2 regions of the Streptomyces sp. NPDC008317 genome follow, and region 2 is predicted to be linked to the other one. Evidence: riboswitches for the same ligand, from Rfam matches in the RefSeq annotation. Region 2 holds a riboswitch; the other holds the start of a gene.
The links. A riboswitch is a leader RNA that binds a small molecule or an ion and turns the genes downstream of it on or off. The one in region 2 is predicted to bind cobalamin.
Positions count from the first base shown of each region.

Region 1 (4,981 bases), on a different contig from region 2:
ATCACCTCTACGGCCGCCTCTACATCGACCGTCTCTCCAAGCGCGACCGCAAAGACGTCATGAAGCAAATGGCCGAGGCCACCCCGAAGTTCGAGACGGTCCCCAACGACTGACCCGCCCCGCGCGCCCGCCCGACGGGAAAGGGGCGGCGGAAGGCTCATCGCCTTCCGCCGCCCCTTTCGCCGTTGACCGTTCCAACCCGGGGTCTAGAAGTCCTCGTCCAGGGCGAAGCTGCCCTCGACCGCGACCTGGTAGGCGGACGGGCGGCGCTCGAAGAAGTTCGTCAGCTCCTGGACGCCCTGCAACTCCATGAAGGAGAAGGGGTTCTCCGAGCCGTAGACCGGGGGGAAGCCGAGGCGGGCGAGGCGCTGGTCGGCGACGCACTCCAGGTAGGCGCGCATGGACTCGGTGTTCATGCCGGGCAGGCCGTCGCCGCACAGGTCGCGGCCGAACTGGAGCTCGGCCTCGACGGCTTCGCGCAGCATGTCGGTGACCTGCTGCCGCAACTGCTCGTCGAAGAGGTCCGGCTCCTCCTTGCGGACGGTGTCGACCACGTCGAAGGCGAAGCTCATGTGCATGGTCTCGTCGCGGAACACCCAGTTGGTGCCGGTCGCGAGCCCGTGCAGCAGGCCGCGCGAGCGGAACCAGTAGACGTACGCGAAGGCGCCGTAGAAGAACAGGCCCTCGATGCACGCGGCGAAGCAGATCAGGTTGAGCAGGAAGCGGCGGCGGTCGGCCTTGGACTCCAGGCGGTCGATCTTCTCGACCGAGTCCATCCAGCGGAAGCAGAACTGCGCCTTCTCGCGGATCGAGGGGATCTCCTCGACCGCGTCGAAGGCCGCCGCGCGGTCCTCGGGATCGGGCAGGTAGGTGTCGAGCAGCGTCAGATAGAACTGGACGTGCACGGCCTCCTCGAAGAGCTGGCGGGACAGGTACAGCCGCGCCTCGGGGGAGTTGATGTGCTTGTAGAGCGTGAGCACCAGGTTGTTGGAGACGATCGAGTCACCGGTCGCGAAGAACGCGACCAGGCGGCCGATCATGTGCTGCTCGGCGGGGCTGAGCTTGGCGAGGTCGGACACGTCGGAGTGGAGGTCGACCTCCTCCACGGTCCAGGTGTTCTTGATCGCGTCGCGGTAGCGCTCGTAGAAGTCCGGGTAGCGCATCGGACGCAGGGTCAGCTCGAAGCCCGGGTCGAGCAGATTCTTGTCGGTGGACGTCATTACTGGCAGGCCTCGCAGGACTCGGGGTTCTCAAGGGAGCAGGCGATCGCGTCGGCGTCGGCGATCACCGGTACGGGGACGGGGGTGGCGGCCGTCTGCTGCTGGGCGCGGGCCGCGCGGGCGATCCGGGTCGCGGGCCGGGACCGCAGGTAGTACGTCGTCTTCAGGCCCTGCTTCCAGGCGTACGCGTACATCGAGCTGAGCTTGCCGATGGTGGGCGTCTCCAGGAACAGGTTCAGCGACTGGCTCTGGTCGAGGAACGGCGTACGCGCCGCCGCCATGTCGATCAGGCCGCGCTGCGGGATCTCCCACGCCGTGCGGTACAGCTCACGGATCTCGGCCGGAATCCAACTGAAGCCGTTCACCGAGCCGTTGGCCTCGCGCAGCGCCTCGCGGGACTGCGCGTCCCACACGCCGAGCCGCTTGAGGTCGGCGACCAGGTACGAGTTGACCTGGAGGAACTCACCCGACAGCGTCTCGCGCTTGAAGAGGTTGGAGACCTGCGGCTCGATGCACTCGTAGACACCGGCGATGGACGCGATGGTCGCGGTCGGCGCGATGGCCAGCAGCAGCGAATTGCGCATGCCGGTGGCCGCGATCCGGGCGCGCAGCGCCGTCCAGCGCTCCGGCCAGTTCAGCTCGGTCGCGTAGTGGTCGGGGTGCAGCACACCGCGGGCGGTACGGGTCTTGTCCCAGGCGGGCAGCGGGCCCTGCCGCTCGGCGAGGTCGCAGGACGCCTCGTACGCGGCGAGCATGATCCGCTCGGCGATCCGGGTGGACAGCTCGCGCGCCGCGGCCGAGTCGAAGGGCAGCCGCAGCTTGAAGAAGACGTCCTGAAGACCCATCACGCCCAGGCCCACCGGGCGCCACTTGGCGTTGGAGCGGCCCGCCTGCTCGGTCGGGTAGAAGTTGATGTCCACGACCCGGTCGAGGAAGGTCACCGCGGTCCTGACGGTCTCGTCGAGCCGCTCCCAGTCCATCTCGCCGCCCGCGCCGCCCCCCGGGGTGGCGAAGGCGCCCAGGTTCACCGAACCCAGGTTGCAGACCGCGGTCTCGCCGTCGTCGGTGACCTCAAGGATCTCGGTGCACAGATTCGAGGAGTGCACGGTACGGCCGGGCTCCGCCGTCTGGTTGGCCGTACGGTTCGAGGCGTCCTTGAAGGTGATCCAGCCGTTGCCGGTCTGCGCGAGGGTCCGCATCATCCGGCCGTACAGCTCGCGCGCCGGGATCGTGCGCTGCGCCAGGCCCTTGGCCTCGGCCCTGCGGTACGCGGCGTCGAAGTCGTCGCCCCACAGGTCGACCAGCTCCGGCACGTCGGACGGCGAGAACAGCGACCAGTCGGCGTCGGTCTCCACGCGGCGCATGAACTCGTCCGGGATCCAGTGCGCCAGGTTCAGATTGTGGGTGCGGCGCGCGTCCTCACCGGTGTTGTCGCGCAGTTCGAGGAACTCCTCGATGTCGGAGTGCCAGGTCTCCAGGTAGACCGCCGCGGCGCCCTTGCGACGGCCGCCCTGGTTGACCGCGGCCACCGACGCGTCCAGCGTCTTCAGGAACGGCACGATGCCGTTGGAGTGGCCGTTGGTGCCGCGGATCAGCGAACCGCGCGAGCGGATCCGGGAGTAGGACAGGCCGATCCCGCCCGCGTGCTTCGACAGCCGCGCCACCTGGTGGTAGCGGTCGTAGATCGAGTCCAGCTCGTCCAGCGGCGAGTCCAGCAGGTAGCAGGAGGACATCTGCGGGTGCCGGGTGCCGGAGTTGAACAGGGTGGGGGAGCTGGGCAGGTAGTCCAGCGCGCTCATCAGCCGGTAGAGCGAGGCGACTTCCTCGGCGGCGCGCACCGAGTCGTCCTCGGCGAGACCGCAGGCCACGCGGAGCATGAAGTGCTGCGGGGTCTCGATCACCTGACGGGTGATGGGGTGCCGCAGCAGGTAGCGGCTGTGCAGGGTGCGCAGGCCGAAGTAGCCGAAGCGGTCGTCCGCGCCGGCTGCCAGCGCCTCGTCCACCAGCGCGTCGAGCCGGGGCTTGTGCAGGGCCACGAAGGCGGCCGTGCGGTCGGCGATCAGGCCCTCGCGGTGCCCGACCGAGACGGACGCGGAGAACGACACCGCGCCCTGGCCCGCGGCCTCTTCGGCGATGGTCGAGGTCAGCAGCCGGGCGGCCAGCCGCGAGTACGCCGGGTCCTCGGAGATCAGGCCGGCCGCCGCCTCGGTGGCCAGGCTGTGCATCTCGGCCGCGTCGGAGGCGGCGTTACGGCCGCGCAGCGCGGCGGCGGCGACCCGGCCGGGGTCGGTGTCGGTCAGGTCGGCGGTGAGCCGCACCAGCGTACGCAGCAGGTCCGCGCCCGGGCCCTCGTCGGGACCGGCGGGAGGTCCGGGGAGAGGTCCGGAGGGGGGAGCCGAGGGAATCCGGGGGGCGACGGTGCGGAGTTCGGCTGAAGCGGGGTCTGCGGGCGCGATGGTCACGGTGGTGCTCTCTCCCTCGAACGCGGCGACGGCCAGGCGGGAGGAGCGGGTACGCGTGCGGAGGCGCACCCCTGCTCAGGCATGGGCGTGCCGCGACGCGTCCGCCGGCCCAATCCGCGAGGCCCGGACACAACTGCGCCCGTCGCTTGTGGGCGCTACGGGCGCGCTGGCGGCAGGTCCTCGGGCTGTGCGGGCGTACGCCCGCTCACCGTTGCGGGGCAGCGCCGGATTCGCACCGGCTTCCCCTGCTCGACAGCGAAGTTGAGCATACATGTAGTGCCGCGGTTCGCGTGGAAGCCCAGATGTTGTGTCGTGAGGGCGGGTCGCCGAGGTCGGCGCGCAAGCGCCGGAGGGGATTTTATTCCCTCCGGCGCCCTCAGATCCGCGGGGCCGCGACCGCTGTGAGGGCCGGTTCGCGGCCTGGTTCGCGGTCCGGTTCGCGGTCCGCGCGCGCGGCGCGTCTCGCGTGCGCCCGGCGTGTCGCCTCGGCCTCGCGGGCGGCGTCGGCCGCGCGGATCTGGCGGGTGATCCTGGCCTCGGCGCGCAGGCCCAGGACGGGGACGAAGGAGAGGATGAGGAGGAGGGCGGAGAGGGCTGCGATGTCCAGGAGAACGGTCATGGGTCAATCGTGCTCGCGCCGCTTACCCGCGAACAGTGGCAGGACCGCCGTACTACCGCGACATCCTGCCAAGTGGCATCCTCGGGAGCATGCTGAAGAACGTGGCCGCGGTACTGCTCGACGGTGTCCACCCCTTCGAACTCGGGGTGATCTGCGAGGTGTTCGGCCTCGACCGCAGCGAGGACGGGCTGCCCGTGTACGACTTCGCGGTGATCTCCGGCGAGGGCCCGACGCTGCGCACGCACGCCGGGTTCGAGCTGTCGGCCTCCTGCGACATGGACCGGCTGGACGAGGCGGACCTGATCGCCGTACCGGCCGGGGACTCGTACATCGACCGGGACTTCCCGCCGCAGGTGCTCACGGCGCTCAACCGGGCCGTGGAGCGCGGCGCGACGGTGCTCAGCGTGTGCTCGGGCGTCTTCGTGCTGGCCGCCTCCGGCATGCTCGACGACCGGCGCTGCGCCACGCACTGGCGGCACGCGGAACGCCTCGCGAGCCGGTACCCGCAGATCAAGGTCGAGTCGGACGTGCTGTACGTGGACGACGCGGGGGTGATCACCTCGGCCGGTACGGCCTCCGGCATCGACGCCTGCCTGCACCTGGTGCGCAAGGAGCAGGGCAGCGCCGTCGCCAACGGCATCGCCCGCCGCATGGTGGTGCCGCCGCACCGCGAGGGCGGC
Region 1 covers NZ_JBIBFQ010000004.1:560,358-565,338, reverse strand. The annotation lists gene def (peptide deformylase) at 1-113, shown strand, start outside; gene ACFY9V_RS15780 (ribonucleotide-diphosphate reductase subunit beta) at 207-1,220, opposite strand; gene ACFY9V_RS15775 (ribonucleoside-diphosphate reductase subunit alpha) at 1,220-3,625, opposite strand; cobalamin riboswitch at 3,836-3,981, opposite strand; gene ACFY9V_RS15770 (hypothetical protein) at 4,059-4,301, opposite strand; gene ACFY9V_RS15765 (helix-turn-helix domain-containing protein) at 4,391-4,981, shown strand, end outside.
Region 1: linked by a shared signal. The riboswitch ahead of ACFY9V_RS15775 (ribonucleoside-diphosphate reductase subunit alpha) and the one ahead of ACFY9V_RS25605 (hypothetical protein) in region 2 are both predicted to bind cobalamin.

Region 2 (4,981 bases):
TGGACGGCGAGGGCGGCGGAGTTGACGGAGTCACCGGCCGCGCCCCGGAAGCCGCCGTCGCCGAGCTGCTTGCTCGCGATCCAGGCCGCGCCCTTGGCGACCGCCTTGGCCGCGGCGTCGCCGGGCACCAGGTCGAGGGCCATGATCGCCATCGCCGTGCTGTCCACGTCCTGGTCGCCGGCGGCCGGGATCAGGCTCGGCCAGGCGCCGCTGGAGTCCTGGAGGCTCTCCAGGTACGCGACCGGCCCGGCCGCCTTGGCGGTGTCACCCGCGCGCAGTTGGGCGATGACGCCGAGGGACTGGGAGAACACCGAGGTGGCGTAGGCGTAGTTGTTCCTGGCGGCGCAGCCGCCCGAGGTGTCGGCCGCGGCGCAGACGGTGGCGTCGAGCGCGGCGATCAGGTCGTGGCCGCCGAAGGCGCGCGGGTCGTTGCCGGTGACCTCGGCCGCGACGGCCTCCTTGGCGAGCGAGCCGCCCTGCGCGTAGGAGGTACCGATCAGCGTCCAGTCGTCGATGCCGCGGCCGGAGCCGTCCTTGCCGTGCTGGAGGAAGTCGGTGATCCCTGCGAGGGTGTCGTCGGCGCCGCCGGTCGCGGCCAGCGCGAGCACGCCGTCGACGGTCAGGCCGAAGTCGGCGAAGCCGGTGTTCTGGCCCGCGCCGGACTCGTAGTAGTGGCCGTCCACGAGATTGCCGCGGTTGATGAGGTACGCGACGCCCTTGGCCAGGTCGGGGGTTGCCGCGGCCGGGGTGGTCGGTCCGGTCGTGGGCGGGGTGGTCGGCGCGGTCGTGGGCGGGGTCGTCGGCGCGGTGGTGGGGGGCGTCGTCGGCGGGCTCGTCGGGGTGTCGCCGTAGGTGAGGCTGCCGAGGTCGCTGGAGGTCACGGCGAGGACGGCGGCGGTCGAGGCGTACAGGTCCGGGTCGGTGCCGCCGGAGCCGTCGGAGGCGAAACCGCCGCCGTCGGTCTGCCGGGCGGCGAGCCAGGAGCGGGCGGCGGCGGCGCGGTCGGTCTGCGCCAGTACGGTCAGCGCCTGGGCCGCGGAGGAGGTCGTACCGGTGTCGCCGGAGGACGCCCCCTCGTACGCGAGGTAACCGCCGTCGGCGGACTGCGTCTTGGTGAGGTACGCCCGCGCCTTGTCCAGCACGTCGCCGGTACCGGGCAGGTGCTTGAGGGCGACGACGGCGTCGGCGGTCGAACCGGGATCGGACGTGCAGCGCTCGCCGGGCGAGAGCATCGAGCCGGAGAATCCGCCGTCGGCGCACTGCATCCCGGTGAGCCGGTCGACGGCGGGCCGCGGCACGGTGGCGCCGCCGCGGGCCAGCGCGAGCAGGGCGCGGGCCTGGGTGCCGGGCGAGAAAGCGCCGTGGAAGTCACCGGCCGCGGTGCAGTTGCCGAGGCTTCCGGCCGCCGCGCAGACGTTGTCCGTCAGGTCCTTGAGCAGGTCGTGGCCGCCGAAGGAGGTGGGGTCACCGCCCAGGATCTCGGTGAGCAGCGCCAGGTTGGCCGCCGCGGCCGGGCTCGGCACGGTGACCGTGGAGTCCGGGAGCAGGTAGTCGTCGGCGTGCGCCGTCAGAAAGGCGTCGATCGCGCGGATCGTGGCGTCGGGGCCGCCGGCCGCCGCGAGTGCGATGGCGGTGTTCGCGGTGGCGCCGAAGTCGGTGCCCCAGCCGTCGAAGACGTGGTCGCCGTCGGTGAGTTGCCTCGTCAGCCAGGTGGCCGCGGCCGCCGTGTCGGCCTGTCCGCCGGGACCGGTCGGGGGCGTGGTCGGCGGGGTGGTCGGCGGCGTGGTGGTGTCGTGGGCGCGGACGGAGTCCGGTGTGAACGAGGGACCGCCGGTGCTGCCGCCGATGTCGGTGGGGCCGAACACCCACGCCTCGACCTCGCCGTCCTGCGGGTGGTCGCCGAGCGCGCCGAGCGGGCTGTACGTCCAGGTGTCCTGTCCCGCGGGCGCGATCCAGAACGACCAGTACGCGTTCGCGGGCGGGGTCAGGACGCACGCCTCGTCGGCGGTCGTCGGGTACTGCGTGCCGCTGTCGAAGCCGTCGTTGCCGATCCGGCAGATGAAGCCGGGGCCGTCGTGCACGGTGCCGGTGGTGGTGAATCCGGCGTTGTGCAGCAGATTCATGCCCGTGGTGGGGTGCGCGTCGCAGCCGCGCAGCACCGGGCCGTTCCAGTGCCCGTAGTCCACCGCGACGATCGCCCCCGAGGTGGGTGTGCAGTCGCCGATCGGGTCCGCGCCCGCCGGGGTCGCCACCGAGACCAGTCCGGCCGTGAGGCTGCCGAAGGTCAGCGCCGCCGCGGTGAGCAGGACGACGATGCGCGGCCGTCTGTGACGGCGGCGCGGGACAAGACGAAGCACGGGTGGCCCCCCGGGTCGGCCGACGGGGAGGGCGGGCCGCGGAGGCGAGGCGGCCTGGCGGTTGACGCGGCCGTCCTGTCGTCCGTGCCGTAGTCCTCGACGGCGATCGTGACTTGCTGCTCAGCGCAGGTGATCCGGCTCGCCCGCCTCTCGGAGGGCCTACGGTTGCGGGTCAGCGCCGGACTTGGACCGGCTTCCCCTGGCTGCTGAATCGGAAATACGTTTCATAGCACCACGTCGGCGTGTGCCCCGTCAACGTGGCGGGCAGTTGCCTTCACCACTCCCCCGCGACCCTTACGTCACGCGCGTGCTGCGCTAGCCTCGGCTGGTCGCCGACTGGGGGAATCCGGTGAGAGTCCGGAGCTGACGCGCAACGGTAGGGGCCGCCTTTCGCGGTGGTCCGAGCCCGATCACCCGCTCGGAGACGCAGCACGTGCGGAAGCCTGACCACGCGTTCGGGCGGCGACCGCCTCGGCGCGGGCCGGTCGTGAGGACAGCCGTGTGCCGGGGCGCGAGGCGCCCCCTTCCAAGGAGAGTCCTCCACCCATGACCGTTCCTGTGACCGTGCCCTCCCGCACCGCCCGGCGCCGGGCACTCGCCGTCGCCGTACCGCTGGCGGCCGGAGCCCTGCTGTTCTCCGCGACCGCGCCCGCGCGGGCGACCTCGACCCCGGCGCAGATCGCCACGTCCAAGGCGAACGGCGTCGCCTATCTGAAGTCGCTTCAGGCCGCCGACGGCTCGTACGCGGGCGGCGGTCTGTCCAACGAGTGGGCGTTCAGCGCCTTCGCCGCCGCGGGCACCGCGGCGGCCGACGTCTCTCCCGGCGGCGACACCACGAAGAACGCCAGGACCGTCTACCGGAATCTGCTGGCCACCGCCGCGTGGCCGTCCGCGTCGCCGGTGGTGACGGACTACGAGCGCGGCGCGCTCAACGCGTACGCGGCGGGCATCGATCCGGCCCGCGTCGGCACCGGCCGCAATCTGATCGCGGACATCGCCTCGTACTGGCAGCCCGCCTCGCCCGGCTACTTCGGGCCGCCCGCCAACTTCAACGGCACCGTCTTCGGGCTGCTGGCGCTGGCCGGGGCGAAGACGCAATCGGGCGGGCAGCGCGTGCCGCAGGCCCTGCTCGACGCGTCGGTGGCGGTCGTGCGCGCCAACGAGCACACCGACGGCGGCTGGAACTTCTCGAAGGCAGCGGGCGATCCGACACAGCTCGGCGCCGCGAGCGACATCGACATGACCGGCGCGACCCTGGCGTCGCTGTGCTCGGCCGGGGTGCCCAACACCGACACGGCCGTCGTCGCGGGCAAGAACTTCCTCAAGGGCAAACTCGTCAACGCCACCGGCGCCTTCACCTCGATGTTCGGCGCGAACACCGACTCCAACGGCTGGGCCGTCTCCGGCCTGAACGCCTGCGGATTCAACGCGCAGGGCACGGACTTCACCACCGCGGCGCGCAAGACGCCGGTCGACTTCCTGCTCGCCCAGCAGTTCAGTCCGGGCGGCGGCTTCCGCTACCTGCCCACCGACACGAGCCCGTCGGCGTACGCCTCGATCGACGCGGTCCGCGCGGTCGCGGGCGGCGGCTTCACCGCCACTCCCCCGGCCCCGGTCACTCCCGGCGCGCCCACCTGGGCCGCCACCACCGACTTCACCAGCGGCTCCACCAGCAAGCTCGCGCTCGTCGTGGACAACGGCGGCGGTTCGCTGAAGGTGTGCTCGGTGCCGGTCGCGGCGACCGGTACGTCCACGACGCTCGGTACGGTCCTGGACGCGGCGGCGTCGTCCGCGACGCCCGGCGGCTGCGTCACCGCCGTCACGCCCGCCACCGGCACGGGCACGGTCACGGCGCTCAACGGCACCGTCAACTCCGGTACGGCGACGTGGAAGTCGAGCCTGGACGGCTCGGCGCCGATCGCCGCCTCGCGCGGCACGACCGTCCACCTCGGTGACACGGTCTACCTGCGGTACGGGAGCTGACCGGCTCCCGCCAGCGGGCGCGCTTCCGCGGCGGTGACCGGTTCCGCCGGTTCGACGCCGTGGAGCGCGTGGGCCAGGACTTCGGCGCCGCGCACGACGCGGGGTCCCGGCCGGTTGAAGTAGGCGGGTCCGTCCAGGACCCACACGCGCCCGTCGCGCACGGCGGGCAGGTCGGCCCATGAGGGGTGGCCGGTCAGCAGGCCGGCCTCCTTCAGGGTGCGCTCGGGCGGGAAGCCGCACGGCAGCAGCACGACCGCTTCCGGCGCGGCTTCCCGCAGCGCGGTCCACTCCATGGGCGCGGTGTGCTCGCCCGGTCGCGCGAGCAGGGGTTCGCCGCCCGCGCAGCGGATCTGTTCCGGGACCCAGTGCCCCGCGGGCCACAGCGGGTCCAGCCATTCGATGGCGGCCACCCGCGGCCGGGGGCGGCCCGCCACCCGCTCCCGTACCGCCGCCAGCCGCTCCTCCAGCTCCGCCGTCCTGCGGGCCGCGGCCTCGGGAACGCCCAGCACGTCACCGACCTGGCGCACGCAGGCGAGTACGTCGGGCAGGGTCTTCGGCTCCAGGCTGATCACGCGCGGTCCTTCGCCGTCCAGCACGCGTACGGAGTCGGTGACCGCGCCGTAGGAGACGGCGCAGACCTG
Region 2 covers NZ_JBIBFQ010000008.1:210,560-215,540, reverse strand. The annotation lists gene ACFY9V_RS25610 (prenyltransferase/squalene oxidase repeat-containing protein) at 1-2,357, opposite strand, end outside; cobalamin riboswitch at 2,464-2,597, opposite strand; cobalamin riboswitch at 2,648-2,794, shown strand; gene ACFY9V_RS25605 (hypothetical protein) at 2,904-4,340, shown strand; gene ACFY9V_RS25600 (ABC transporter substrate-binding protein) at 4,319-4,981, opposite strand, start outside.